One region of the Peribacillus sp. TH16 genome, then DNA from elsewhere that is predicted to be linked to it. Evidence: riboswitches for the same ligand, from Rfam matches in the RefSeq annotation. Region 1 holds a riboswitch; each other region holds the start of a gene.
The links. A riboswitch is a leader RNA that binds a small molecule or an ion and turns the genes downstream of it on or off. The one in region 1 is predicted to bind S-adenosylmethionine.

Region 1 (10,555 bases):
AGATCTTAATGTTATTAACCAATGAACTCGCGCTCCGCGTGAAATGATCATCTAACTGACAAACGATATGTCATAGCTTAAAACTGAACAACAAAGAACCCATTACGAAACATTACTGTAATAAGAAAAAGGTTTAATTACCTTTTTTTTAGTCTCCTTTACGATATTCAGGTGTTAATTTGCGTTAATAACTATTTAAACCTAAGGCAATCAAATCAAAAGTAGAAATTCCTTTGTTCCAACTATTCGGAATCACCATTTTCAAATTTCAACAATTTCCCGAGAAATATCTACAAATTCTGAGTAGATATCGACAAAATTAGAAGCTTTAAAAGAGATAACGATACCCGATATATATGACAATTTATTTAACCCATGTTCCCATTCAATTAAAAGAGATCTTAATTTTTAACCAATGAACTCGCAGCTCCGCGTGAAATGAACATCTAACTGACAAACGATATGTCATAGTTAAAACTGAACAACAAAGAACCCATTACGAAACATTACTGCAATAAGAAAAAGGTTTTATTACCTTTTTTTTAGTCTCCTTTACGATATTAAGATGTTAATTTGCGTTAATAACTATTTAAACCTAAGGCAAGCAAATCAAAAGTAGAGATTCCTTTGTTCCAACTATTCGGAATCACCAAATTCAAATTTCAACAATTTCCCGAGAAATATCTACAAATTCTGAGTAGATATCGACAAAATTAGAAGCTTCTAAATAGCGATTTGTTTTTGCTGATAAGTAGACATACTATAGAAATCAAACTCTACCGAGTGTTTTTTAATTAAAAGAAATAAACTCTTCTAAGGAAAGAGCTTTTATAATAGTGCTAAAGATGAAAAAACACATGTGTAATCTTCCTTCGCTGTAATAATAAATAACTTTTATTATTACAGATATGAGGGCAAAGGGTCCTCACACATTTAAAACAGATGCAAAAAAGTTTATAACCGCATATATATGGTACTATTTATTATTGTTTTTTCTTTTTTGATACTAAACGTACCGAAAGTTTGCTATCAAAAAATGGTCAAAAACTCAAAAATAAACGTAAACCCCAATCAAAAGATTATAAGAGTGGGGGGCGCAGGGAGCTCCCCGCATGGATAAGGCAGACCGTGAGTAGCAACCTGAATAGTGAGTTTGCCAAAGGTTTGCCGTTATTTCATCAAGATACAGAGCTTTCCTTATGAGGAAGGAAGTCCTGATCCTGACTGACTTCGTAATGTTTTCGTTTTTTTGTAATAGAGTCTATGCCTAGGTTACCCGTATACATGGTATGCAGGGCAAAATCTGACCTGTCTTAAGGTATAGTTAAATGAACGATTAAAAATTATACTGTAAAAATATTTTAGATTATTCAAAATAGAGTTGACATTAGTAAAATTTGAATATATAGTGAGGAACATAATTAAATAAATACGTTATTTCTTATCAAGAGATGTGGAGGGACTTGGCCCTATGATACCTCGGCAGCGGGTTTTTACTTTTGTAAAAATACTGTGCTAATTCCAACGGACGAAAGTTTGAAAGATAAGAAGGAGCTTTTCTTAGATAATTAAATTAAGAGTTTACTCTTTTTTATTTCTAAAAGAGGCCTCTTCTGTCTGATGACGGAAGAGGCCTCTTTTGTTTATTCAGAATGTATATGGTTATTTGGAGAATTGGTGTAATTATTCGTAAGTTTTGCGCACTAATCGTGAATTATAAGCAATTACTCGTGAGTTTGACAGATTAACTCGTGAGTTTCGCGCAATTACTCGTGAGTTTCACACATTTACTCGTGAATTGTGAGCAATTACTCGTGAGTTTCGAAAATTTAACCCTATCATTATGAAACTTTGCAAAGCTCTTCTCTGGATAATGAATTCGTACAAATAAACAGCGTGGGGGGAGACAGAATGATTGAATTTCAAAATGTTAAAAAGGTATATAAAACAAAGAAACAGACTGTTGAAGCTTTGAAAGGAATTAATTTGACAGTTGAAAAAGGCGATATTTTTGGTGTTGTCGGTTATAGTGGAGCCGGAAAAAGTACGTTGATTCGGTTAGTCAATCTACTCGAACACCCTTCAGATGGACAGGTTATTGTTGGGGGGAAGGATTTAACCAAATTGAACCCGAAGGAATTACGGGCAGAAAAGAAAAAAATTGGCATGATTTTTCAACATTTTAACTTACTTAACTCAAAGACAGTTTTTGATAATATTGCCATGCCGCTAGTTTTATCGGGAACCCCTAGTAAAGAAATCAAAGAGCGGGTAGGCGAGTTGTTAGAGTTCGTTGGCTTATCAAGTAAAGCAAGGAGTTATCCGGAACAATTGTCTGGCGGTCAAAAGCAACGAATAGGGATTGCTAGAGCGTTGGCTACCAACCCATCGATTCTTTTGTGTGATGAAGCGACGTCAGCATTGGATCCACAAACAACTAGTGCTGTACTGCAGCTCTTAAAAAAAATTAATAAAGAATACAATATTACCATTTTGCTAATCACTCATGAAATGTCTGTAATTAGGGAAATTTGCAATAAGGTTGCGGTCATGGAAGGCGGACGCGTGGTTGAACAAGGTTCGGTTTTCGAAGTTTTTGCGAAGCCCCAAACAGGTATCGCAAAAAACTTTGTACGAACTGTTATTCACGACGAGATCCCACAAAGTTTCCTGAAAAATACCGGATCATATATTCCGATTATTTGGAAAATTAACTTTATTGGTACTACATCAGGCAATCCTTTACTTTCAACCATCTCGAAAAAATATGATGTTCATTTAAGTGTTTTATCAGCTAATATTTCTGAAATTCAAGAAACACCTTTTGGAAATTTAATTATTGAAGTGACAGGGAACAAAAAAGAGGTGGACAAGGCTTATCAATATATTAAAGATGAGGGGATTCTCGTCCAGGAGGTGCAGATAAATGGGTAATACGCTTTGGGGAATGGAAATAACGGCAGACCAGCTGTCGACAGCTTTCGGTGACACACTTTATATGGTAGCCATCTCATTGATATTTTCCGGGCTGATTGGACTTCCGCTAGGAATCTTACTTGTCATTACAAGAAAGGGTCACATCCTGGAGAATAAATGGATCTTTAATGTATTGAACCCGGTCATCAATATATTGCGGTCGGTTCCTTTCATCATCTTGCTTGTAGCACTTATTCCGTTTACCAGAATGATTGTCGGCAGTGCGATCGGAACGAATGCGGCCATTGTTCCGCTAATCTTTTACGCGGCTCCTTATATTGCCCGGCTTGTGGAGAACTCCCTGTTGGAAGTGGACAAAGGGATCATCGAGGCAGCTCAGGCGATGGGGGCGACGACATGGCAAATCATTTATCGCTTTTTGATTCCCGAGGGACTTAGTTCGTTGATCCTTACATTTACAACAGCGACAATTGGCCTTGTTGGATCTACGGCCATGGCAGGTGCTGTCGGTGCAGGTGGGGTAGGAGATTTAGCCTTAGCTTACGGTTATCAAAGGTTCGATACGATGACGATGGTCGTCACAGTAGCGGCGCTCGTGATCATCGTTCAATTATTGCAATCCACCGGGAATTTTGTTTCAAGAAAAATCAGAAGAAGATAAAAATAACAGGAGGTAGGAGAAATGAAGAAAATCTTATTAACGATCATGGTATTGGCATTGGCCATTGTGGCTGCAGCATGCGGGAACGAAGAGGGTGCATCAGGCGGTTCGGATGATGTGAAAACAGTGAAAGTCGGTGTCAGCAGCGGGGATACGAGAACATGGGAATACATTGTTGACTTAGCGAAAAAGGATGGGCTGAATATCGAACTTGTTACTTTTAATGATTATATCCAACCGAACCTTGCGTTAAGTGAAGGAGAAATTGATGCGAATTCATTCCAAACAGTTGCCTACTTCGATGAATTTGTTAACGATCAAAATTTGAAATTAGAGGCCATCGGATCAACTGTTATTGCACCTATGGGCCTTTATTCGAAAAAACACAAAGATCTCAAAGATCTTCCAGATGGCGCTACGATAGCCGTTCCGAATGAAGCAACAAACTTTGGCCGTGCATTACTCCTTCTTCAAGAAGCTGGATTGATTACATTGAAAGAGGAATTCAATGGATCGGGATCATTGGAAATCATTAAGGAAAATCCGAAAAAATTGAAAATCAAACCTGTTGCTGCCGGCAATACGCCGCGTCTATTGGATGATGCCGATGCTTCAGCCATTAATAATAACTTTGCCGTTGAAGCAGGCCTTACTTTAAAAGAGGCATTATTCCATGAAAGTAAAACGGCGAAACCATATATTAATATCATTGCGGTTAAAAAGGGAAATGCCGACCGTCCTGAGCTACAAAAATTAGTGGAGCTTTATCAATCGAAAGAAGTGGAAGCGTTCATTGAAAAAACGTTTAAAGGAAACACCATTCCTGCATATGTTTCTGTAGACGAATTAGTGAATTACCAAGATGCTTGGACAAAACCAGCCAATGAAAAATGATGAATAGAACAAAGTGAAGGAATGCCGGATGGATTCAAGGTGCCTGTCCGGCTTTTTAAACCAAAAGGGGAGTTAAGAATATGGCGAGAGAATTATTGCAGAAGCAGCATCAGCAGATCATTGAAGATCACATCGACCTTCATTCCGAATTATATATTGAAACGAGTCAAGCCATCCATGCAAACCCCGAAATTGGGAATCAAGAGTTCTTTGCTTCGAAAACGTTGACCAAATTACTTCAAGATGCAGGATTTGAAGTAACCCGTGATATAGCTGGGCATGAAACTGGCTTCATCGCCAAAAAGGCCTCCTCAAAGAAAGGCCCCAAAATTGCCTTTTTAGCTGAGTATGATGCATTGCCAGGTCTAGGACATGCTTGCGGCCATAATATCATTGGCACTACGAGTGTCGCAGCAGGAATTTCACTATCTCAAGTACTAGAGGAAACAGGCGGAGAGGTGATTGTTTTCGGAACACCTGCTGAAGAGGGAGGGCCAAATGGAAGTGCAAAAGGCAGCTTTGCGAAGCACGGTTTGTTTGATGAGGTAGATGCAGCCATCATTATCCATCCAGCTGGTCAAACTGGTGTAACAAGTCCATTTTTGGCTGTAGATCCACTTGATTTTCATTTTTACGGAAAATCAGCACATGCAGCTGCTGCGCCTGAGCAAGGTGTAAATGCTCTTGACGGGGTTATTCAGCTATTTAATGGCATTAGTGCTTTACGTCAGCAACTCCCATCTGAGGTCAAAATCCACGGAATAATAACCAATGGTGGAGAAGCACCTAACATCATTCCTGAATATGCTTCTGCCCGATTTTACATTAGAGCAACAACATGGAAGCTATGCCAGGATGTATCGCGTAAAATACGTGATGTTGCTGAAGGGGCTGCACTTGCCACAGGAAGCACAGTTAAAGTCGAACGTTTCCAAAATGAAGTGCTTGATTTTGTCATAAATCCAGTTCTTGATGAACTGTTAAAGGAAGAACTGACTCAATTAGGAGAAACGGTAGCTCCTAGAAAAGATAGTGGTTTTGGTTCGACTGATGCGGGGAACGTAAGCCATATAGTTCCGACAGCCCATCCATATATAAAAATTGGACCAGATGATTTGATTGCCCATACAAATGAATTCCGCGACTGTGCTAAATCTCAAGAAGGAGACAAAGCCATCCTCACTGGTGCAAAATCTCTTGCTCTTACTGGCTACCGGTTGATTTCGGATAAAGATCTGTTGGATAAGGTTAAAACAGCTTTTCATGAAGCGAAGCAAAAGGAAATATAAATAAATCGGATAGCAATGGTAGTTGGTCTTCTCCAAATCTATAAAATAAGAAGTGCATTAGCTTAGACAAAACGATATATATAGGTCAGATAAAGAAAAACAGAAGCCCCTTGGCTTCTGTTTTTGTTATTTCTAGCTTTTTGAGAAGCTTCCAGTAAATCGTCAAATGTGGAATCAGTCGTAGCTACCAATGCCTCAAATCACCTTCTTACCTTTTTTCACTTTTATTCCTCTCCCTAAAATGTATCAGCGTAGTTTATATGCGAAATGTCGGTGATACCCTAATTCAATGGTATAAAAAAAATCCCTATCTATTTAAATGGGGATTCTTTTTTCATTTAAATGGAGCATCCCACTAAAAGGGTCAGAACCCTTATAAAGTTATTTAAGGAAAGTAAAAGAAGGTTTTTATCCGAAATGTTTCCATGATTATTAAAGGGTAATTACTGTTTTATTTCAATTTCAATAAAACATCTCTAAACATTCAGATTTATTTTATTATGACTATATAGGATTTATCATTAAAGGAGAGGTATATGAAAAAGTTTTTCTTTATCTTCATTTTGGCTTTAATCCCCTTCGCCTCTACGACTGTAAGTGCAGAATCAGACTTACCTCTCATTAGTGAAGCTGGGATCATTATTGATGCGAAAAGTGGGAAAGTGTTATACGAAAAAAACACAAATAAAAAAATGTATCCAGCCAGTCTAACGAAAGTTGCTACTGCTATATATGCTATTGAGCACGGGGATAAGAATGAACTAGTGACTGTTAGCAAAAAAGCGGCTGAGGCAGACGGCTCTTCGGTATTTATTGAACCTGGGGAGAAAATAGAGCTTTCCAAATTAATTGCAGGAATGCTCATCAACTCCGGAAATGATGCAGCTATCGCAATTGCCGAGCATATGTCTGGTAGTGAAAAACTGTTCATGGAGGATTTGAATGAGTTTTTAAGGAAAGAAGTAAACGTCACCGATACTCATTTTACGAACCCCCATGGATTGTTTGACAAAAACCATGTAACTACAGCCAGTGACCTTGCGAAAATTACCCAATATGCAATGAAAAATGAAATTTTCCGTGAATATTTTGGGAAGAAGGATTTACCATGGGAAGTGGAAACATGGGACACAACTCTAGTTACCCATCATAAAATTTTAAAAGGCGAACTCCCCTATAAGGGAATAACCGGTGGGAAAACAGGTTTTGTTAGTAAATCTGGCTACACCCTGATTTCTACTGCTACAAGAGGAGAACAGGACTTGATTGCGGTCACTCTTAAAGCTCCTTCAGACAAGGATGCCTACTCTGATACTGAGCTTCTATTCAGCTATGGCTTTGAAAACTTTAAATCAGCCAAAATTGATAAAAAAAGCATACTTTATTCAGCGGATCACTCTAAATCCTACACGCTGAACGAAGACTTATACTATACCCATCTAATTAGTGATGAACCTAGTCTAAAAACCAGTAATGATGGAATTCTCTCAATCATGAACCAAGAAGGGAGCACCATAGAATCCTTTGATCTTAAAACGGTCGCAGATGTTAGGAACACAGAAGTGCCGGCCTCGTTTAAAAAAGAAACAATCAATGAGGAAGCTAATAAATTTTCTGTCCCATCTCTAGGATGGGGAGGCTGTGTCATTCTTATCATTCTGATAACGGTTTTTCTAAAGAAAAGAAAAAAACGAAGTGATTTTAGAACTCGTTACTAAAGAAAAACCGACTGGCAACCAGAGGCGTTGTTGCCTTATACTTTTCCCTAAAATCAGCCACTAAGGGTGGCTTTAATTTAATAAATAGAACGAAGGAGCACACATATTATACATGACTAATATGTATACTCCTTTATTTTTAAAGGCTTTTTATGATTTAGGTATTGATAATTCCAGGACAGGGTTTTTCTTTTAGGGGTATATAGTTATGTTGATACTAATACATTGTTACTTCTTACGAATACTAGAGGACGACATCTTTAGGATATCGCCCTCTACATACACTACGATTTATATTGAACAAAATACTTCCTCTTTTTATTTATAATCAGTTGTCACTTATTTTAAAGCTAATGAATTTCTGCTCCATCATTTCTTCCATCGCATATTTGACGCCTTCTCTGCCAACACCGCTGTCCTTCCAGCCACCATATGGCATATTATCAATCCGATAGGTCGGGATATCATTAATGACGACTCCTCCCGTTTCCAAGCGTTCCGCCGCATAAAAAGCACGTTCTATGCTCGGTGTCATCACTCCTGAATTCAATCCGTAACGTGAATCATTTGCATCCTTGATAGCATCATCCAGCGTATCGAATGGAAATATACAGACAATCGGACCGAATACTTCGAAACGAAATACCTTTGAGTCACGATTTACATCTGTTAAGACGGTAGGTAAGAGAACATTGCCTTCCACTGTACCGCCACACTCAATTTTTGCTCCTTCCTGTACTGCCTCGTCGATCCAACTTTGTAACCGCTCCAACGATTTTTTCGAAATGACCGCAGTAATATTAGTGCTTTCCTCGAGAGGGGATCCAATGACAAGCCGTTTTGTCCTACTGACGAATCGCTCCAAAAATTGTTGGTACAGTGAACTGTGGACATAAATTCTTTGAATCGAGATACACACCTGCCCATTATTTGTAAAAGAGCCCATCACACTTCGTTCTATGACTTTATCGATGTCGACTCCTTCATCAATAATGAACGGCGAATTGGATCCGAGTTCAAGGGTAAGCTTACGAAAGCCTGCTTGCTGCTGGATAAGGTGTCCGACTTCCACACTGCCAGTAAAAGTCACTTTTTTTACATGAGGGTGGGTTGTCAAAGCTTCACTTAAGACATCCCCTTTGCCCGGAATGATGTTCAATACTCCTTCTGGAAGGCCTGCTTCTTTAAAAATTTCTGCAAGCACGAGTGAACTAAGAGGCGTTTGTTCGGCAGGTTTTAATACAATTGAATTTCCAGCCGCAATAGCTGGACCAACTTTATGGGCGACAAGATTAAATGGAAAGTTAAATGGGGTAATTGCCGTTACGACGCCAATCGGGGTACGAATTGTGAAGCCAAAACGGTTTACTCCACCCTGTGCCGCATCCATCGGAATTTGTTCTCCATAATTGTTCTTAGCCGCTTCTGCAGAAAAACGGTAGGTCTGAACTGTACGATTGATTTCCTCACGAGCATTTCGAATTGTTTTCGCAGCCTCTAGAGAAACGATTTTCGCAAGTTCTTCACTACGTTCTTCCATGATCGCAGCAGCTTTTACTAAAATTTCGGCTCGTGCGTGTGCCGGGTAGGATCGGTATTTCTGAAAAGCGGAATTTGCCTCAACAATTGCTTCAATGGCATCCGCTGGTTCAGCCTGTCCGATTTGTGCAATTTCTTCATTTGAATGGGGATTATATAACGGCTCATACGATTTAGCCTCACGCCATTTGCCACCGATCCACAATTGCCACTTTTGCTTCATCTGACATTCCTCCAATAATACATGGTTTTATAATTTACAAATATAATCACCCAGTGTTTTCGAAAGCTCTACATTTTCCGAGTAATCGACATCTACATCTATCAAGACAATCTCCTTACTCGCAACAGCTTCTTCTAATGTGTGAAGCAATTCATCGGAATGGGTTACTTTAACCCCTTTAACACCAAAACTTTTAGCGAATTCTAAAAAGTCTGGGTCTGTAAATTCAATCGCATTCGTACGATCAAACTTATTCAATTGCTTCCACTCGATTAGTCCGAATTTTGAATCATGAAAAATGACAATCACGAAGGCAAGACCCAGACGTTTAGCAGTTGCCAATTCAACACCATTCATCAGAAATCCACCATCACCTGTGACCGCAATGACAGGTTTATCAGGTTTTGCCAGTTTGGCCGCAATGGCACCGGGAACCGCAATACCCATTGATGCAAAGCCATTAGAAATGATGGTGTGATTAGGTTTTTCCGGCTGATACATCCGGGCAATCCATAATTTATGGGCACCCACATCCGAAATGACAATGGCTTCCCCTTTTTCCGCCTTTTTCAAATCGGCGATAATTCGCTGAGGGATGATAGGGCTTCCTGATACTTCATCTGAAGAATGAAGCTTTTCAATAATCTGAGACCTTAACCTTTTCACTTCTGGCCAAAGCTCTTTTTCTTCAACTTCAGTAGTCAAGGCTTCAAGTGACTCTGTAACATTACCGACCAATTCAGCTTGAAGAGGGTAATAAGCATCAATCTCAGCTGGTCTGGCATCAATATGAATAATCGGATTCATCGCCTCATCGTTCCAATATTTTGGCAAGTACTCGACGAAATCATAGCCAACGGTGATAATGAGATCGGCCAAATCAAACCCGCATAGAACATAATCCCTTGCTTGCATCCCTACTGTATAAAGGGTCAATGGATGGTCGGAAGGTAAAACCCCTTTGGCCATGAACGAATTCACAACTGGAATTTGCTTCGCTTCTGCAAATTTCCGCAAGGCCTCTGTAGCTCCATCACGGATCACGCCATTGCCAGCTAGAATAATCGGCTTTTTAGCGCGATTGATTAATTCTACGGCTTTTTTGATTTCTGCTTCGGCAGGGCGGGATCTTGGCATTGGTGTAACTGGTAGTGGTTCACCTTCTGTATCCATCATTGCCACATCTTCAGGGAGCTCGATATGAACAGCTCCTGGCTTTTCAATGACAGCTGTCTTAAATGCTTTACGGATAATTTCCGGAATCGTATGTGGCACCTTAATTTGTTGATTCCAT
Region 2 (10,555 bases), on a different contig from region 1:
TACTCCCATCACAGTTATACTATATGTATTGCGTAAGCTGAAACTGCCTTCATTGCTGATTGATTTAATCGAATTAACTTATCGCTTCATCTTTATTTTTTTAGATACAGCTATGGCCATTCATCAATCACAGTCATCACGGCTTGGATATAGTTCAGTGAGGAAGGGAATTCGATCTCTCGGGTTACTCATATCTTCCCTGTTTTTAGGAGTGTTTCAGCGCTCTGAACAATTAACGATGGCAATGAACGCAAGAGGGTATCAAGAGAATATTTCATTTATCGATGACTCTTACACTTATTCCTCTCGTAATTGGCTGATTACCATTGTAACTCTAGTAAGCTTATTCTTTATTTATAGATATATATAAATTGGGGGCAGTTCGATAATGGAAGAACATATTTTTAATATAGATGGCCTCACCCATCAATTCGCAGATGGGACGTTCGCATTAAAAGATCTTTCTCTTACTATTCAACAAGGTAAAAAAATTGCTTTATTAGGCAATAACGGTGCCGGTAAGTCAACTTTATTCCAACATTTAAACGGTCTATTAAAGCCAACAACAGGATCCATCAAATTTAAGGGAAAGAAATTAAAATATGACAGAAAAACATTATTACTATTACGAAAACAGATTGGAATCGTTTTTCAAGACCCGGATTCACAACTTTTTTCCGCTAATGTTCAACAGGATATATCGTTTGGACCGATGAACTTAGGTTGGGAAAGAGATGTCGTGCGGGAGAAAGTTGAATGGGCGATGGCCCAAACAGAAGTAACAGAATTGAAAGATAAGCCCACCCATTTTTTGAGCTTAGGACAAAAGAAGCGTGTTGCCATAGCTGGTGTGTTAGCCATGGAACCCGAAGTCTGGATTCTAGATGAGCCTACGGCGGGATTGGATTCTTATTTTTCCAAACAGATTATGGCTCTTTTGGATAACATCCATCTCCCTGATAAAACAATCATTTTATCAACCCATGATGTTAACTTAGCCTATCAATGGGCTGACGAAATCATTGTCATGAACGATGGAAAGGTCATATATCAAGGAGATCCTGTCACTATTTTTCATCATGAAGACCTTTTGTATCAAGCACATTTAGAAAAACCATGGATATTTGAAATGTTTCAATCACTTATTCAATCAAAGATATTCACAGAAAAAGACACTGCCCCTAGAACGAAAGAAGAATTACTTCAAAAAATGGAGATTGAAAAGGTTAATTAAGAAGCAACCCTTAGCCTGTTTCATTAGGTCAACAAACTAGGGGATAAAATGGAGATATTCTTCACTATCCAGGTAATATACCTGGATAGTTTTAACCTCAGAGAAATACAAGTAGCTGCAAAGTATCACTCTTGAAAGCTCATGCAATGCCCTGGTATTTCTCCCTAATTATTTTATTGGCTTTCTTCTTCAGCCTCTTCCCCTTTTATCTCTATATTCTTTCCGTCTACATCATCAACTACAGATTGCATTTCACCTTCCGTATAGGTATCCGAAACTTGCTCGTGGGTTTTAGCAAGCCCAGAGGACAATGTATCCTTTCGTTTATAATCACTGACGTCATAAATTCTTCCAGCTATATCTAAAGAATCCTTTTTTGATTCCTTGCTATCCATAGAATTCACTCCTTATTTCGAATTATTTTTATCTTGCCTATTTTATTAAAACATGGAAACTTGGTTTCATTTGTCATCTCATATAGATTGACAACATGAAGTAATAACAATGGTATTTTGCGTAAAAAATAATCCAATATTCAATAAAGATAAAAAAATGATTTATCACTGATTTAACAACCAGAGGGTTCAATCTTATTTGAATGGGAAACATGGAGGTATTACAGTATCCATATATTCCTATCCATTTTTATGAACTCCGTTTAATGTTATTTTTTCAAAAAAGCGCCCAATTGAAGTTGAAGAATGAGGTTAATTTCATCCTCCTTTTTTATTTGAAATTTTCCTTGTTTCTGATCCATTAGCTTATAAGCACTATTACTTTTCCCTTAGGTCCAATAGAAAAAGCGATTACTTGGAATAGGAACCACCTTCATTCTCTGTCAACAATCTTTGCAAAGTCGTCAAGGCTAGTTGAATATTTGATATAGATTCGAGGTAAAAGATAGAGTTCGTCTTTAATGCCCTTCTCAGAAAATGGTTCAGGAGTTGTCGTAAGTCCAAACAAATAATATTTCTTCGTTTCTGCTACGACTTTGTCATTGAAATTCCCGTATGGATACGCAAGTGCATAAACTGGTTTGCCCGTTATTTTTTGAATTTTATCTTTGGACCCTTTCATTTCATATTCATAATTTTTAATTTTCGTCAAGTCAGGATGTGTAGCAGTATGAGACTGAATTGAGATCATACCCGAATCAGCCATCGTTTTCAAATCCGATTTCGATAATCGGTTTGAGCGACCAATAAAGTCAGATATAACAAACATGGTACCAGATGGTTTAAAACGTTCGTTTTTCAATTTTTGAAAGATAGCAAATGCATTCAGGTTGTTTTTGTATCCGTCATCAAAGGTAATGAAAATGGGTTTGTTTACTTTATTAATGTCTTGCCATCGATCAAAAGTTAATAATGTGTAGCCATGGTCTCGTAAATAAATCATTTGTTTCTCGAAATTCTTTGGGGTTACATATAACTCCATAGAACCGTGTCCATTAAACTCGTCAATCGAATGATAAATTAAAATAGGTACTTTTCGTTGAGCAATAACTTGTGATGGAAAAATTAAGATAAGAAGACATAGGAAAAACATTGCTATCTTTTTCATAAAACTCCTCGCTTTGTATCCTTTTTATATCTTTTCAATTTATTGTTCCTCAAAAGCATAGTTCTATTATGATTTCTCTCATATTTCATTCTATCTTCCATTTTGATCAATGGTGACTTTGATATTCCCAAATGAAAAGTAATTCCCTAAAACACTAAGGAATCGGCTTTTTTATAAGTCCTCCTTCACCAATAACCCTGTTTGCTTAATAAGAATTTCTGTTATTCTTCATCATCAATTTCTTCTTCAGAGTTTAGAAAGAAGATATGCAACTTCTAGATGAACTTTTCCTTCCACCACTCACCTCCCCCTTTAGTATGCAAGAACAAAAGGTTGCCGCAGCAACCTCCCTTATTAAAGTAAAGCACCCCTTAGTTGAACAAAACTTTTCGTTTAATTATCAAATAACTCAAAATTAGTAAACGGAATGAACGTTTGTCAATTTTAAAATCGTTATTTTTTTACAGACAAATATATTTATTTTGCTTCACTGTTTTTCTGTTTTTCCTTTAGATAAAAACCATCCACCTAATGCAATAAGCAGCATTACTGACCAAAAGATTGTATTCCAAATAGGTCCTTCAACAAACTCGTGAGGAATAATGTGCAAGGCTGGATGCGCAAGAGTATGCATTAATAACTTAACCCCAACCCAACCAACGAGTAACATTGCTGCAGTTTCAAGACTAGGGCGTTCTGTCAATATCTTAACGAAGTAACCTGCTGCAAACCTAATAACAATTAAACCAGCAATTGCTCCTAATAAAATTACTATAAATTGTGCGCCATCCATCCCCCCAATTTCCCCCATTGGTGTATCTGGCAGGGCAATGACAAGAGCTACCGCTGCTAAAATAGAATCAACAGCGAAGGCGATATCAGCTAATGCAATTTGCACAATAGTCATACGATAGCTTTTCCCTTTTTTCTCTTTTTCTCCGTGGTCCTTTTTTAGTAAATGTTTTAATGAGATAAAAATTAAATAAGCAGCCCCAATTGCTTGAACTTGCCAAACGTGGAAAAGGTACGAAATAATAAAGATTGCACCAATCCTAAATATAAAAGCTAATAGCAACCCAATATTAATCGCTTTTTTTTGCAGTTCTTCTGGTAAATGTTTTGACATAATAGCTAAAACTAAAGCATTATCTGCAGATAATAAACCTTCTAAAAAAATCAAAATAATTAATACCCAGCCATACTCTAATAATAAAGAAAGTTCCATATTATCCCCCTATAAATTATCACTTCATAAGCCAGTATAAGTATGCTACATGAGTTTAATAACGTTTTGTATTATCGGTATTATATTTCACCCAGCCCATATTAAAGAAAGTTTGCCTTTTTCTTATTCCAATATTGTCTCAACGTATCCACTTCCTTATTCAACTCTTCTGCCCCGATAGTGGAATAAGAAAGGACATATGCTTTTTATATGCTGATATCCTCCCACCTATAAACGAATAATTTAAGTTATCATCTGCAATGTTAGTTATCATGCTATCCACTATTTTAGCTCCCATTGCCTCATAGAAGTGGCAAGAACTATTTTTCTCTAACCCTTTAACACTAGCCGAATTGAAGTCTAAACTCTTAAATTCAGGAAGGAGTTTTTTTAATAATTTTTTTCTATCTCTAAACCTTGAAGTTCGTTTAAAATATATATAGAAGTTACGTCCTATGTCAAAATTCAGTTTGACAGGTTAATTCTTATTTCACTAAAGAAGTATTGAGTTGAAGAAGGCGATTTAATTAAAATAACGAAAATGATGTATTAGAGGTGATTAAATTTAACAAAGTTTTTGTCTTAGATGGTGAAAATTTTTCGGACTTTAATGGACTCTGTAACGAGTTTTCGAATGTAGTTCTCTCTGGAAAATACAAGTGGAATGGAAGTCTCGATGCATTTAATGATATTTTATTTGGTGGTTTCGGTGATATAGAAGTTGAAGAAGAATATACAATTTTTTGGAGAAATTCTGTCAAATCTAAAATCGATTTGGGGTACGGAGAAACAATAACCATACTGAATGAGATGTTGAAAAATTGCCATCCAAGTAATGAAGAAAAAGTAATTAAAGAAATAAGGGATGCAAAAATGAACATTGGTTCAACTATATTTAATTGGGTAGAAGAAATTATCCTTGATAGTAAAAATATAACGTTGATTTTGGAGTAATCCTTAATCAAGTAAAGGGTAGCGTTAGTTGAATTAATAAGGGAACTTAATATGTATCAAGAGTTCCCTTTCTTAATGTATACATATCAACATTTAGATTTAACATCGCCTATACAAAAAAAGCTTATAGACTTGTCCCTAAAAAAAGGGACTTTGTCTACAAGCTGAAATGCCTTAATTTATCTTTAACTTTCGATTGCTCTTACTCTCATCCACATTATCGGATGGATCACCCCAACATTCCACATTCTTCAAACCTTTAATATTGTTTACATGGAAAACTGGGTTTTTTCCACTCTTCTTTTGTTTTTGATAATCGGCTAGTGCAGCAAATGCAATTTTTCCAAGTAAGGCTATGGCGATTAAGTTGATAATGGCCATTAACCCCATCAGCAAGTCAGCTAGACCCCATACAAACTTGAGTGAAGCAAGCGAACCGAAAATCACCATCCCTACGACTGCGATACGATATAAGTTTAGCCAAACTTTATTTTCATTAATAAAGCCAATGTTCGACTCTCCATAATAGTAGTTACCAACTATGGAACTAAAGGCGAATAACAGTACGATAATGGCAAGGAAAATGCCAGCCCAAGATCCTAATGCCGTACCAAGTGCATTTTGGGTAAGGACTATACCATCTGTTTCCTTCGATGTATACAGGCCTGAGAACAAAATGATGAAGGCGGTCGAACTACAAATGACAAGCGTATCCACAAATACACCAAGAGACTGAATGAGCCCTTGTTTTACGGGATGACTGACATCTGCTGTCGCACCTGCATTAGGGGCACTACCCATCCCGGCTTCATTAGAAAATAGACCTCTCTTGATTCCTTGCATCATGGCAGCGCCTAGTGCTCCGCCAGCAACTTCCCTTAATCCATCAAAAGCACTTTCAAAGATTAAAACAAAAACACCAGGTAACTCGGTAATATTCATGATAATGATAATCAATGCTACTATCACATATGCTCCTGCCATAATCGGTACGATGACTTCAGATACTTTTGCAATCATTTTAATGCCTCCAAAAATGATGACAGCCGTAACAAGAGCAAGGATGATTGCCGTAACCCACTTATCGATCCCAAACGATTCATTGAACGCACTTGTGATCGTGTTGGCTTGTACAGAGTTGAAAGCAAGCCCAAATGTAAGCGAAATCAATACAGCGAACGTGATACCCATCCAACGGGCATTCAATGCTTTTTCCATATAATAAGCAGGGCCACCTCGGAATGTATCGCCATCCTTGACCTTATAAATTTGTGCAAGTGTACTTTCAATGAAGGCAGAGGCAGACCCGATAAGTGCTATTAACCACATCCAGAAAACGGCTCCTGGACCACCCATTGTGATGGCTATGGCAACACCTGCAAGGTTACCTGTTCCAACCCGTGAAGCAGTACTGATGCAAAAAGCCTGAAACGATGTCACACCTTTTTTATCCGCTGTGGCACCTTCTCCCAAAAGCCTGAACATTTCCCCTACCATTCTGAATTGGACAAACTTCGTACGAACGGAAAAATAAAGACCCAATCCAATCAGCATAATAATCAGTATTTTTGACCACAGTAAATCATTTGTTCCACTAATAAAACTTCCTAACATCTCCATTAAAAACAAACCACCTCTAATTATTAACTTATATATGATAGCAATTGACAACCATTGTTTATTTCCCCATTCTCTCGGTAAGATAAACGATAGAAGTCCATAGTAAAAAAGGGAGATTCAAGAATGAATCCCCAATACAATAATCTATTATATCCTACCATTCAATTTATTTCATTCATAAATTTGAGGAATGAATCGGGAAACTCCCATCGAGAATAAGAATGATATAATATTCTGTATCATTTCTAAATATAAATAATTATTCTCCCACGCTTTCTGATATTTTCAATTGAACCCTTATAAGATCAAAATTGTAAAGTGTTCCATGAATAAAAGCTAAATATATATTTATTAAAATGGACGCATATAAAAAAACACCCTAGATCTAAAGATTCAGGGTGTTTTTCTGTTTAATTCACTTTTTCAAGAAGTATATTTCTTCTCTTCGCTCCCTGAAAATCGCGGAAAACCAATCAAAATGGCTATGACTCCACAAATCCCAATTAATACTGGGTAAAAAGAATAGGGTAAAATACTTACAGGTGAAATTTGTGCTACCCCCGCCGCAACAAGCAGTTGTGCCCCGTATGGAATTAACCCTTGAATACAACAAGCAAAAACGTCAAGCAAACTCGCCGATTTACGGGGATCGATGCCATACTTTTCCGCAATATTTTTGGCTAGCGGACCGGCAATGATAATAGAAATCGTGTTATTTGCCGTAGATAGATTTGTCAAACCGACTAGACCGGCAATGCTGAATTCAGCACCTTTTCTTGATTTGCTATTACGGGTCACGACGTGGAGAAGATAATCGATGCCGCCGTTATGTTTGATGACTGACACCATACCAGCAATTAAAATGGCAAGAAAAGAGATCTCATACATTCCCGCCATTCCATCCCCCATTTTTTGAATGACGCCCATCAGTTGATAACTACCATCCGCTAACCCGATAATTCCGGCAAACACAATACCGATGGAGAGGACAAGGAACACATTGACTCCAGCTAATGCAGTGATCAAAACGCAAATATAAGGTAGAATCTTCACCCAATTATAGGAATGTTGAGAGATAGCTGCTTGTTCACCCATTGTTAAAAAGCCAAGGATGACACATGTGATGATGGCCGCAGGTAAAACAATGAAAAAATTCACTTTAAACTTATCCTTCATTTTCGTTCCCTGCGTTCGAACAGCTGCAATTGTCGTATCTGAAATGAAAGATAGGTTGTCACCAAACATCGCACCACCGATAACGGCGGCCATTGAAAGGGCAAGCGAAATATCGGTTTGTTCACTAATTCCTACACCTATAGGTGCTAGCGCTACGATTGTTCCCATGCTTGTCCCCATAGATAGAGAAATAAAACAAGCGATAATGAAAATACCTACCATTAATAGATTTTGCGGAAAAACCGATAACGCAAGATTCACCGTTGATTCTACCGCACCCATTCCATTCGCCACTTCTGAAAAAGCACCGGCCAAAAGGAAAATGATAACCATTAACATAATATTGGAGTCCCCGGCACCTTTACAAAAGATTTCAACTTTTTGATTGAAAGACTCTTTTCGATTCATTGCCAATGCAGCCGCTGATGCAATCGCAATCGCCACAATCACCGGAAATGAATAAAAATCTCTTGTAATAACCCCGGAACCTATAAATAAAATTAAAAAAACGACAAATGGGACTAAAGCCCAAGGATTCCCTTTATTGTTTGTACTCATGATGAACACCTCTTTTTATTTTTCCCATGACAAATATGTCATAGCCCTTATTCATTGAACTAATTCGGTAAAAAATTCTAGTAAGATCCAACATTTCTTTCATATTATTGTAAGCATGACTCCAAAAGCATAATAGCCAATACGAAGCTAAAGCTAAACCATCGAACGTGAAAAAAGACCTCTTCTATTAAACAATAAGAAGAGGTCTTTTAATCTATAAAAAACACCCTCCTCATCTTTCAGACGTATTCGCCTGCTGGATTTGGCACAGCACTCCTATTAAGTCTGCTGCCGAGACATCTTCGGGCCAGTCCCTCCGTCTCTCTTGATAAGAAGATCCAAATTACGTAATGATATTATCAAATGTTCCGATGTCTACGAGTAAAGAATCAGGCAGGTTAACAAGTGCACTGCATTGTTCGATTGCTAAGTTGTCTTTTTGCAGTCCTAGCTTTTCATCCATTCACTCTAGGAAAGTAACATCGATACCCGCATCGAAAAGCAAATATAAGAGTACAGTATTTTATGTATTTCCGCAAGGTGTAGCCTAAAGTATTTTATAAAGAGGTTTTTTTCAAATGAGTAAAGAGGAACTTATGAATGAAGATAAAGTACTTCACCTTTAATTGAAAAGAGAAAAACAAAAAGAGGTCCTAGGACCTCTCAGCAAATTTGGTGTATTAACTTAGGTGAATTATTTTTAGGTGAGTTCACATCATTCGATACCTCAAAAGCTTCCATCTGTTCAGTATCAAATGATTTTAAGTATTGCTGTAGATATGCAGTATCATTAATTGAAGGATCCAGCCAAGTCTTTTCATCTTCAGGTTTAAGTAAAACTGGCATGCGATCATGAATACTAGTCATTAGCTCATTCGGAGTAGTTGTAATAACTGAGCAGGAATATATCGTGATACCTTCAGGTGATTTCCATGATTCCCAGAGACCAGCCATTCCAAATGGGGCATTACTCTTAAGTTTTATTCGCATGGGTATTTTACGTTCTGGTGTCTTCTTCCACTCATAAAAAGAGTCGGCAAGTATCAAACACCGTTTCTTCTTATACGAATTCTTAAAACTTGTTTTCTCAGCAATGGTCTCCGCTCGGGCATTAATCATCTTGTAGCCCATTTTCTCATCTTTTGCCCAGTAAGGTATGAGTCCCCAACGAAGATATCCAAGTCGATTCATAGATCCGTCATTAATAACGGATAAGACAGAGTGAGAAGGTGCTATGTTGTAGCTGAATTGGTACTCGGCATTAAATGGCGCTTGAATATCAAACCTGTCAATTATTTCTTCAATGTCTGTGAAAAGGGTGAAACGCCCGCACATAATATCGCCTACTGTTTTAAGATTTATTATGATTGTAACAAATGGAGAGTTCAGTAACAAATTAGCGTTCTAAAATCCTAATGTCAGTAAAAGGTTGATTAAATAATTCGCTAGTAATCAATAGTGTGCCAAGGACTTCTCTTTCATCTTCAGCTTTAATAATTTCTGACAGAATTACTGTGCTGCCATTCTTAACTGTAACATTATATTCATTCAAAGTTTCACCCCCTGATATGACTTGATAATTGTTATTATAAACCAAAAACACACTTATAAAAACTAAAGAGCACCGTCATCAATTAACTAAACGCAAGGAGAAAAGCATTGAAAACATACGTTCAATTATGCAATTTTTTTAATCTAGTGATCAAGTGAAGAGTTAATTTCATCTCGTAGGATCACTAGTTATTTACACGAAATTCCCAAGCAGGTTTTCATAGGTAATTCGTTTTTTGACTACTTCATATAGGCTACACTGAAGCCCATAATTTCATTGATTATTACTGAAAAGAATGATTTTTTATTTCAACACAAGTATGGATTACCATGCGTTTGTTTTAATTACTTATATGTATAGAGTGATCGCTATTAATCTATCGCTCTGGATCAGCTTCAAAAATTCACCCTTTTCTTATTAACTCTTAATTTCATTTGAAAATTAAATGTAAAAAATATAATCCTCCGGTAAGACTCTTTTTAAGAACTTCTTTGTTCTTTCTTCTTTTGGTTTCACAAAAATATCTTTAGGTGATCCTTCTTCTACTACGACACCAGCATCCATAAATATTACTCTGTTTGCTACATCCTTTGCAAAAGACATTTCATGCGTGACCACTAACATGGTTGTTCCTTCTTTTGCTATTTGCTTCATTACTGTTAAAACTTCACCG
Region 3 (10,555 bases), on a different contig from region 1:
CTTTTACAGAAACCATTTCCGGCGGTTGTTTCATGAAGCCGGTGGACTGTTGTTGGCTGTTAAATGAATTTTGTTGTTCCATCAGTCTACCTCCTTAAGTGTTATCTAAACGACTTTAATTTTCCCATTAACAATTTTTTTATTCTTGATGTTTGGATATCTGGAATTTGAATTAAATGGTAAAATATTCTTATGAAATACATCTATTTTCCGAAGAAAAGATACGGAGGGAATGCAGATGGAACAAATATTAAGAAATCTATTTCTTTTTCTATCAAAGAACAAAAATATGACAAAGGCAGCGAAAAAATATGGATTGCGGTTTGGGGCATCCCGCTTTGTGGCTGGAGAATCGTTGGATATGGCAGCTGCAGCTATCGCAGATTTAAACCGAAAAGGGCTGTCTGTAACCATCGATTATTTAGGTGAATTCATTGATAATGAACAAGAAGCAAATGAGATGGCAGATCAGTGTATAAAGGCCATTCGAATGATTTCCAGAAAAAATCTGGATTCACAGTTATCTTTGAAATTGACGTCGATGGGCATGGATATATCAGAACAAGTCGTAATGAATAATATGAGAAGAATATTAGAAGAAGCCAAAACCCATAGGGTGTTCGTAACACTTGATATGGAAGATTTTCCGCGCTGTCAGCCAACTTTGGATGTATTCAAAAACTTAAAGGCTGAATATAATGAACTGGGGACGGTCATACAAGCTTATCTTTATCGGACAGAGAAAGACATTGAGGAGTTGAATGCATACAACCCGAATCTACGACTTGTTAAAGGAGCTTACAAAGAGCCTCGGGAAATAGCTTTTCCAGAGAAAATTGATGTCGATGGTAATTTTAAAAAGATCATTAAGAAGCATCTGCTGAATGGAAATTACACAGCTGTTGCCACCCATGACGATAAAATTATTGATTATACGAAGAGCTTAGTCAAAGAGCAAGGGATCTCTCTTGATCAATTTGAATTTCAAATGTTATTCGGCATACGTAATGAAAAGCAGCTTGAACTCGTAAAAGAAGGATATAAGGTAAGAGTGTATGTTCCATATGGTACGGATTGGTACGGATATTTCATGCGCCGCCTTGCAGAGAGGCCGGCCAATATTGCTTTCGTTTTAAAGGGACTATTTAAAAAATAGCTAAATCGAGAGCCGGCCCGGATAAGGGACGGCTGCTCTAATAACGACTTTATTTTTTGTACTGATTGTTCTGGCTGTTTACTTTATTTATCCCTTGCTGACGCTCACGACCAGGGCCGGCATTGCCTTTAACGCTTGCGGCACTCACAGCTCTATTAGAAGGATTATTTTTACGCTTCATTGTATAAGTCACCTCCTGGTCGTTATTGTCTACTAAAAGGAGGAGAATTAATCAAAGGTAATATGATAAAAAAATTTATTTTTTTCCAGTTTTATCATTGCGGAATTTCCAATTATATTCTATATTAGTAATAAGAAAAAATATTCAAAATTTTTTTGAAATAAAAATGAATGAGCATTCATTCAATATATTGTGTAAGGGGGATATAAACTTGGTTCGACAAATACGAAAGGCTGCTGTTCTAGGGTCAGGAGTTATGGGATCAGGGATTGCTGCACACCTTGCTAACATCGGCATTCCGACTTTATTATTGGACATTGTACCTCGTGAACTCACAGAGGATGAAAAGAAAAAAGGTCTTACATTAGAAAATAAACAAGTACGTAACCGCATCAGCCAAACTGCGATTACTAAACTTTTAAAGCAAAAACCAGCTCCGCTTTCAGCTAAAGGAAATCTTGCGTTAATTGAAGCCGGGAACCTGGAAGATGATATAAGTCGTTTAAAAGACGTCGATTGGGTTATTGAAGTAGTCGTTGAGAGACTTGAAGTGAAGCAAAGTGTATTTGCCCAGGTTGATCAACATCGTAAACCTGGAAGCATCATTTCTTCCAATACATCTGGAATTTCAATTGAAGCTATGGCAGAGGGCCGCTCAGAGGATTTCCAAAAGCACTTCTTAGGAACTCACTTTTTCAATCCGCCGCGCTATCTTAAATTGTTAGAAATCATTCCCACTAAAGAAACATCTCCAGAAGTGCTCGAGTACATGAAACAATTCGGCGAAGATGTACTGGGTAAAGGTGTTGTCGAAGCAAAGGATACACCAAACTTTATTGCAAACCGCATCGGTACTTATGGTTTGCTAGTTACCCTTCGTGAAATGCAAAAAGGCGGATACAGCGTTGGTGAAGTGGACTCGGTAACTGGTCCATTAATCGGAAGAGCGACAAGCGCGACATTCCGGACGCTTGATGTAGTTGGATTGGATACTTTTGCACATGTTGCTAAAAATGTATATGACCAGGTGGAAGGGGAAGAAAAAGCAGTTTTCCAAATACCGGGTTTCATGAATAGGATGCTTGAAAACGGCTGGCTTGGAAGCAAGTCCGGACAAGGATTTTTTGTGAAAAAGGGTAAGGAGATCTTTGAGCTGAATCCTGAAACTCTTGAATATGAAGCCCGTAAAAAATTAAAGACTCCTTCTATTGAAATGGCTAAACAGGCCAAGGGTCTAGCCAACAAAATGAAAGCGCTTGTTTATAGCGATGACCGTGCTGGTGAATTACTTTGGAATGTGTTAAATCCAGCTCTTGTGTATTCTGCACAACTGCTTGGGAATATTGCCGATGATATTGTGGCAATCGATCAAGCAATGAAATGGGGCTTCGGCTGGTCTATGGGACCTTTCGAAACGTGGGATGCGATTGGTGTTGAAAAATCAGTAGCACGTTTAGAACAAGAAGGAGTTACTGTTCCTCAATGGGTGAAGGATATGCTGGAAAAAGGTATCACTTCTTTTTACAAAGAAGAAAATGGCATAGTTTTCTACTATGATAATGGAGAATATAAAGAACTTCTTGAAAACCCTAAGGTGATTAACCTTAAAGCAATCAAGAAGCAAAAAGGCGTAATCAAGAAAAACAGCGGTGCAAGTCTGATTGATATTGGTGATGGAGTGGCTCTTCTTGAATTCACTTCACCAAATAATGCAATAGGTCTTGATATCATGCAAATGATCAATGCCGCAGTCGATGAAGCAGAAGCTAATTATAAAGGTCTGGTGATCGGAAACCAAGGCAAAAACTTCTGTGTAGGTGCTAATATTGCCATGATGTTGATGGAAGCACAAGATGACAATATTTTGGAATTGGATATGGTTATCAGCCAATTCCAAAAGGCAATGCTTAAGATTAAGTACAGTGCTGTACCTGTTGTTGTAGCGCCATTTAATATGACACTTGGCGGCGGTGCGGAAGTATCTCTTCCTGCTGCACGTATCCAAGCAACGACAGAAACATATATGGGTCTTGTAGAAGCTGGTGTTGGATTGATTCCAGGCGGTGGCGGAACAAAAGAACTTTATGTAAAAACGCTGAAGAATATGCCAAAGGGCGTCGCCTTTGATTTGCAGAAAGTGGCTAATCAAGTATTTGAAACAGTCGCGATGGCAAAAGTTTCGACTTCTGCTGAAGAAGCACGCGGGAATAACTTCCTTAATTCTTCTGATGGAATAAGTGTGAACGCAGATCATCAATTATATGATGCGAAGCAGGCAGTCATCTCCATGTATAACCAAGGGTATACAGCTCCAGTTCGTACAAAAATTCCTGTGGTCGGTGAAACAGGTTATGCCACACTTCTTTTAGGGGCAGAATCCATGCGCCTTTCCGGCTTCCTATCTGATCATGACCTTGTCATAGCTAAAGAGCTTGCATACGTCCTGGCCGGAGGAAAACTTCCATACGGTACAGAAGTAGATGAGCAGTATATCTTGAACCTAGAGAAACAAGCTTTCCTAAAACTAATTTCTACTCCGAAATCTCAGCAAAGAATGCAGCATATGCTTGCAAAAGGGAAACCACTTCGAAACTAATGGATAAGTGAAAATACGGTTAGATTGCAAATGAAGGTTAATAGATTGATAGCTTAAAAATGAAGTAAGGGGGATCCTCATGAAAGAAGCGGTAATAGTAGCTGGAGCAAGGACTCCGGTAGGAAGAGCAAAAAAGGGTTCTCTTGCTAACGTTCGACCAGATGATTTAGGGGCTCTTGTTGTAAAAGAAACGTTAAAGCGTGCTGGAAATTATGAAGGTTCTATTGATGATTTAATTATCGGTTGCGCAATGCCTGAGGCGGAGCAAGGGCTGAATATGGCGAGAAATATTGGTGCGTTAGCAGGATTGTCTTACACAGTACCAGCTATAACAATTAATCGTTACTGTTCAAGCGGATTACAAAGTATTGCTTATGGAGCGGAAAGAATCATGCTCGGCCAAAGTGATACGGTCATTGCAGGTGGAGCAGAGTCCATGAGTCTTTTGCCAATGATGGGACATGTAACCCGTCCGAACGCACAACTTGCGGAAACAGCACCAGAATACTATATGGGGATGGGTCACACAGCTGAAGCCGTTGCAAAAAAATACGGTATTTCGCGTGAAGAACAGGATGCATTTGCTGTGCGCAGTCATCAAAGGGCTGCTAAGGCCATTGCTGAAGGAAAGTTTTCAGATGAAATCGTTCCGGTTGATGTAACCATTCGCTCAGTAGGTCCGGATCTTAAATTACAGGAAAAGTCATTCCAGTTTGCACAAGATGAAGGCGTTCGTGAAGGCACAACATTTGAAGTGCTTAAGAAATTAAGACCAGCATTCTCTGTGACAGGATCCGTTACAGCAGGAAATTCATCACAAACGAGTGATGGAGCTGCTGCAGTTATGGTCATGGATGGAGAAAAAGCTTCTTCAATAGGGATGAAGCCACTTGGTAAGTTCCGTTCCTTTGCCGTAGCAGGGGTACCACCGGAAATTATGGGAATTGGTCCGATCGCTGCGATTCCAAAAGCTTTGAAACTAGCAGGTCTTGAGCTTTCTGATATTGGTTTATTTGAATTGAATGAAGCCTTTGCTTCTCAATCCATTCAAATCATTCGTGAGCTGGGATTGAATGAAGAGATTGTCAATGTCAATGGTGGAGCTATTGCCCTAGGCCATCCACTAGGATGTTCCGGTACTAAATTAACATTAAGCCTACTTCATGAAATGAAGCGCAGAAACCAACAATTCGGAGTCGTTACAATGTGTATCGGTGGCGGTATGGGTGCTGCTGGAGTATTTGAATTATTAGCGTAATTCCATCTCGATCGAAAGTTTATCAACAATTCCGGCGGGCTTAAGATAATTAATCATCATTAATCATTTAGGAGGAAATAACATGTCCAAACAAACAACAGATAACCTCATAAAAGGCGGCGCCTTTTTAGTAGAAGATATTACGTATAATCAAGTGTTTACACCAGAAGATTATTCTGATGAGCATAAAATGATTGCCAAAACTTCTGAAGATTTCGTAGTGAATGAAGTTCTTCCGCAAGTTGAGCATTTAGAGAATCATGAATTCGACCGTTCTGTAAAATTACTGAAGCATGCAGGGGATATCGGTTTACTTGGTGCTGACGTTCCTGAAGAATATAACGGGCTTGGTCTTGATAAAATTAGCTCGGCAATAATTACAGAAAAAATGGCGCTTGCAGGTGGGTTCGGAATCACTCACGGTGCACACGTAGGGATTGGATCTTTGCCAATCGTATTATTTGGAAATGAAGAACAAAAGAAAAAATACCTTCCATTGCTAGCAACGGGCGAAAAAATTGCTGCTTATGCTTTAACTGAACCTAGCTCAGGATCTGATGCATTGGGTGCAAAAACGACAGCGAAATTAAATGCAGAAGGTACTCACTACGTTTTAAACGGTGAAAAACAATGGATTACCAATGCAGGTTTTGCGGATGTGTTCTGTGTATATGCTAAAATCGACGGCGAACAATTCTCTGCCTTTATTGTAGAGCGTGAATATCAAGGTGTATCTACGGGCGCTGAAGAAAAGAAAATGGGTATAAAAAGCTCATCTACACGTACTTTAATCCTGGAAGACGTACATGTTCCAGTTGAAAACCTTCTTGGCGTAGCTGGAAAAGGGCATGTTATTGCTTTCAATATCTTGAATATTGGCCGATATAAATTGGGTGTTGGCGCAGTCGGCGGATCTAAACGCGCTCTTGAAATTACTGCTGCTTATACAAATCAACGTCAGCAGTTCAAAACGAAAATTTCTGACTTTAACCTGACGAAAGAAAAACTTGCAACGATGGCTTCTAAAATTTATGCAGCAGAAAGCTCTGTATACCGTACCGTCGGTCTTTATGATCAAAGACAAAGCAAGCTGACTGATGAGCAAGTGAAAGATGGAAAATCAATGGCAGCAGCGATCGCTGAATATGCAATTGAGTGTTCTTTGAATAAATTCTTCGCTTCTGAAGTATTGGATTACGTAACAGATGAAGGCGTACAGCTTCATGGTGGTTATGGTTTCATGCAGGAATATGAAATTGAAAAAGCGTACCGTGACTCTCGTATTAACCGGATTTTCGAAGGCACAAATGAAATCAACCGTTTGCTTGTTCCGGGAACATTCCTGAAAAAAGCACTTAAAGGAGAACTTCCTCTTCTACAAAAAGCACAGGGACTGCAAGAGGAATTAATGATGATGATGCCTGAAGAGCCTAGCGATGAGCCATTGGCACAAGAAAAAATGCTGGTTAGAAATGCTAAGAAAATCGGTATTTTGGCAGCAGGTCTTGCAGCACAGAAATACGGCAAGAAACTTGATCAAGAACAAGAAATCTTATCTAACATTGCTGATATCGCATCCCTTGCATACGCTGCTGAATCTGTGGTTTTACGTACAGAAAAAGCAATTGCGACTACAGGTTTAGAAAAGAATAAACAAAAGGTATTGTACACTGAAATTTTCGTTCAAGAAGCGTTCAATGAAATAGAACAGCATGCAAAAGAAACGTTAATTGCCGTTGAAACAGGCGATACTCTTCGCATTATGCTTTCTTCACTTCGCAAGTTGACTAGACACAACCCAATCAATGTCATTGCGAAAAAACGCGAAGCTTCTGTTAAGGTAATCGAAACTGAAAAATACGCACTATAATCAAATTTCACACGTAATAAAGGGAATTCCCGTAATCGGGTATTCCCTTTATTACGTGTGAAATTTTCACGATGGAAAGACAAGGAGAATTCGTTGTATTGCACAGAAAAAACGGGTATTCTATTGATAGGTGGTGAAACAATGGGCTTAACATTATATTGGTACCCAAAATGCGGCACATGCCGTAATGCGAAGAAGTGGCTGGATAGTCATGAACTGCAATATGAAGCGATTCATATAGTAGAAAATCCGCCTTCTCGAACAGAAATCGAACAACTATATAATACCAGCGGATTAGAGCTGAAGAAGTTTTTTAATACTAGTGGGCAAAAATACCGGGAGCTGGGTTTAAAGGACAAACTGAAAGAAGCTTCTGAAGCAGAAATGCTAGATATATTGTCTACTGATGGTATGCTTCTTAAAAGGCCGATTGTTACGGACGGCACAAAAGTGACAGTTGGTTTCAAAGAAGAACAATTCGAACAGACTTGGAACTAAAATAATACGAAATATTTGGTTAATTCCTTACTTTTAAAAAAATCTACCTTATAATGTAATAGATAAAATAAGATGTACTATGGAGGGAATTAATGATGACAACACCAAAAGAACTTCGTTACACAAAGGAACATGAATGGGTCAAAACAGAAGATGGAACAGTACGCATCGGAATTACAGCATTTGCTCAGTCCGAACTTGGGGACATCGTTTTTGTTGAGCTTCCAGAGATTGGCGCTGAATTGAAATCGAACGAGCCATTTGGCAGTGTTGAATCTGTTAAAACTGTATCTGAGCTGTATGCTCCTATCAGTGGTAAAGTTGTTGAAGTAAATGAAGAGTTGAATGACAATCCTGAATTCGTAAATGAATCTCCTTTTGAAAAAGCATGGATGATCGTGATTGAACCATCAAATATCAGTGACGTTGAAAACCTGATGAGCGCTGAAGAATATGATAGCCTGATAAACGGTTAAAATGAAGGAGAGAGGGTCTAAATAGGCCTGCTCTCTTTTTCACTTTATAAAAAGGCAGCATGCACACAATTCGTGAGATGGAGTGATGACATGGAGTGGGGCGAATTTGATAAAGTTATCATTGTAGAAGGCAGTTCCGATAGAAGAAAAGTTGCCTCCGTTTTGAATGAAGATGTGGAAATAAGATGTACAAATGGGACCATTTCATTAACTAAGCTGGATGAGTTAGTAGATGAAATGATGGACCGTGATGTTTATCTCCTTTTTGACGCAGATGATTCAGGAGAAAAGCTACGGAAGCAATTCCGAAGGGAAATGCCAGAAGCAAGCCACTTGTATATCAATAAAATGTACAAAGAAGTGGAAAGTGCCCCCGAACATCATATCGCTACAGTGCTCCTATCTGCCAATATGAATGTGAAAATGAAATTTTTAAGTCAAAGGGTGAACGACTAATTGATGCAAGAATTGAAAGAAGAAGATTGTAGGCTTGCTGTTGAAGAAGGGGAAACCTTTTGCTTATATTTATATACACCTTTGTGTGGGACCTGTCAGGTGGCTTCTAGGATGCTTACGATATCATTGGAGCTTTTTCCAGACTTGAAGGCAGGAAAGATGAATATGAACTATGTCCAAACAATCGCCGAATCATATGAAATTGAGAGTGTACCTTGTTTATTACTATTTAAAGAAGGGCAGCTGCGGAAAAAAATTTATGCCTTTCAGTCTGTTCCTTATTTGTACGGAGTGCTTAAGGAAATAAGCTAAAAAGCCAATCCAATATGGGTTGGCTTTTTAGCTGTAGAAAAGTAGTGAATAAACGATATAGTTGATGGGGAATTGAAATAAGAATATTCAAATAATTGATTGACTGGATAATTCTAAAGTGCTATATTTTGAATTAAGAAAGTAACTGCTAAATTTAATAGTTCTTATCAAGAGTGGCGGAGGGATTGGCCCGACGAAGCCCGGCAACCGGTATAAATTTATATACGGTGCTAATTCCAACAGAGTATTGGCTCTGGAAGATGAGGAGAGTATATAAGCCTCTTCTTATGAAGTGGTTTTTTTGCTTGTTAAAAGAGGAAGGCCTGATTCTTAAATCCAACTAAATCCATAGAAAAAGGGGAGAAATCTTATGGCAGAGAAAAAGTTGCGTTTCGAAACATTGAGTGTTCACGGGGGTCTGCAAGTAGATGAAACGGGTGCACGTGCAGTGCCTATTTATCAAAGCAATGCATACTTGTTCAAAGATACTGACCATGCAGCAAATTTATTTGGCTTAAAGGAAAATGGCTATATTTATACACGACTTCATAATCCTACGGTCAGTGTTTTCGAAGAAAGAATGGCCTTGTTGGAAGGTGGTATCGGCGGACTGGCAACCGCAAGTGGGATGGCTGCCATTACACTGTCAATCCTAAATATTGCTGGTGCAGGAGATGAAATAGTGTCCGCTTCTACATTATATGGCGGTACGTATAATCTTTTTGAAAATACTCTTCCTAAATATGGGATAAAAGTGAAGTTCGTCTCTCCTGATGACCCTGAAAATTTCAAAAAAGCCATCACGCCTAGAACGAAGGCTATATTTGCGGAAACAATTGGAAATCCAAGTCTAAGGATTCTTGATATTGAGGCTGTAGCGGACATTGCTCACAATGCGGGCATACCACTCATTATCGATAATACCTTTGCTACCCCATACCTTTGCCGGCCAATTGATTTTGGAGCGGATATTGTCATCCACTCTGCTACAAAATGGCTCTTGGGAAATGGAACCACCTTAGGAGGCATCATCGTGGATGGGGGCAAATTCGACTGGAACTCACCAAACTACCCTGGCTTTACGGAACCGGATCCAAGCTACGATGGGATTGTATACTCTGAAGCAGTCGGCCCTGCTGCCTTTATCACAAAAGCTCGTGTGCAATTACTTCGTGATTTAGGGCCGACGTTAAGTGCTCAAAGCGCGTTCCAGTTTACGCTGGGGCTAGAAACGTTGCATGTGAGAATGAAAGAGCATCTTTCGAATACTAAGTCTGTTATTCAATATTTGGAAAATCATCCTGCTGTGAACTGGGTTTCGCACCCTAGTAATGGAAGTCACCCTGATAAAGCGCTGGCGGATAAATATTTGCCTAAGGGAGCAGGATCTGTTGTGACTTTTGGAATTCAAGGTGGACGCGAAGCTGGAGCAAAACTTATCAATTCGGTAGAGTTATGGTCGCATGTAGCCAACGTAGGGGATGCTAAAAGTTTAATTATCCACCCTGCTAGTACGACCCATCAACAATTAAATGATGTAGGTTTAGCAAAAGCGGGTGTAAGTGCTGATCAAGTGCGCATATCGATTGGTATTGAAAACATAGAGGATTTAATAGAAGATTTAGAGCAGGCAATTGAAAAAGCGACGAATATTGTCTCCTTAACTTCTAAAACTGTTTAATAAAAAAGACCTGTTCATTCTTTCCTAGAAATATTATACATTGCGCTCCTTTTTTATCTATGATAAAATTT

Region 2: another riboswitch for S-adenosylmethionine. It lies ahead of JFV29_RS01445 (Na+/H+ antiporter NhaC family protein); the one in region 1 lies ahead of JFV29_RS29775 (methionine ABC transporter ATP-binding protein).
Region 3: another riboswitch for S-adenosylmethionine. It lies ahead of JFV29_RS25835 (O-acetylhomoserine aminocarboxypropyltransferase/cysteine synthase family protein); the one in region 1 lies ahead of JFV29_RS29775 (methionine ABC transporter ATP-binding protein).

What each region holds. Positions count from the first base shown of each region.
Region 1 is NZ_JAEKEM010000011.1:234,583-245,137, forward strand. Features, by position in the region: SAM riboswitch class I at 1,439-1,550, shown strand; gene JFV29_RS29775 (methionine ABC transporter ATP-binding protein) at 1,912-2,934, shown strand; gene JFV29_RS29780 (methionine ABC transporter permease) at 2,948-3,598, shown strand; gene JFV29_RS29785 (MetQ/NlpA family ABC transporter substrate-binding protein) at 3,620-4,492, shown strand; gene JFV29_RS29790 (M20 family metallopeptidase) at 4,573-5,781, shown strand; gene JFV29_RS29795 (D-alanyl-D-alanine carboxypeptidase family protein) at 6,318-7,499, shown strand; gene JFV29_RS29800 (aldehyde dehydrogenase family protein) at 7,828-9,261, opposite strand; gene JFV29_RS29805 (acetolactate synthase large subunit) at 9,289-10,555, opposite strand, start outside.
Region 2 is NZ_JAEKEM010000002.1:286,801-297,355, forward strand. Features, by position in the region: gene cbiQ (cobalt ECF transporter T component CbiQ) at 1-370, shown strand, start outside; gene JFV29_RS01415 (energy-coupling factor ABC transporter ATP-binding protein) at 389-1,234, shown strand; gene JFV29_RS01420 (YozQ family protein) at 1,408-1,629, opposite strand; gene JFV29_RS01425 (polysaccharide deacetylase family protein) at 2,063-2,797, opposite strand; gene JFV29_RS01430 (TerC family protein) at 3,285-4,022, opposite strand; gene JFV29_RS01435 (hypothetical protein) at 4,578-4,976, shown strand; gene JFV29_RS01440 (alanine/glycine:cation symporter family protein) at 5,151-6,596, opposite strand; gene JFV29_RS01445 (Na+/H+ antiporter NhaC family protein) at 7,020-8,330, opposite strand; SAM riboswitch class I at 8,560-8,665, opposite strand; gene JFV29_RS01450 (SOS response-associated peptidase) at 8,994-9,665, opposite strand; gene JFV29_RS01455 (hypothetical protein) at 9,727-9,882, opposite strand; gene JFV29_RS01460 (amino acid ABC transporter ATP-binding protein) at 10,324-10,555, opposite strand, start outside.
Region 3 is NZ_JAEKEM010000009.1:2,426,637-2,437,191, reverse strand. Features, by position in the region: gene JFV29_RS25885 (hypothetical protein) at 1-82, opposite strand, end outside; gene JFV29_RS25880 (proline dehydrogenase family protein) at 239-1,156, shown strand; gene JFV29_RS25875 (YuzL family protein) at 1,206-1,337, opposite strand; gene JFV29_RS25870 (3-hydroxyacyl-CoA dehydrogenase/enoyl-CoA hydratase family protein) at 1,549-3,933, shown strand; gene JFV29_RS25865 (acetyl-CoA C-acetyltransferase) at 4,013-5,191, shown strand; gene JFV29_RS25860 (acyl-CoA dehydrogenase family protein) at 5,274-7,061, shown strand; gene JFV29_RS25855 (arsenate reductase family protein) at 7,203-7,559, shown strand; gene gcvH (glycine cleavage system protein GcvH) at 7,655-8,035, shown strand; gene JFV29_RS25845 (toprim domain-containing protein) at 8,126-8,491, shown strand; gene JFV29_RS25840 (thioredoxin family protein) at 8,495-8,803, shown strand; SAM riboswitch class I at 8,965-9,070, shown strand; gene JFV29_RS25835 (O-acetylhomoserine aminocarboxypropyltransferase/cysteine synthase family protein) at 9,174-10,484, shown strand.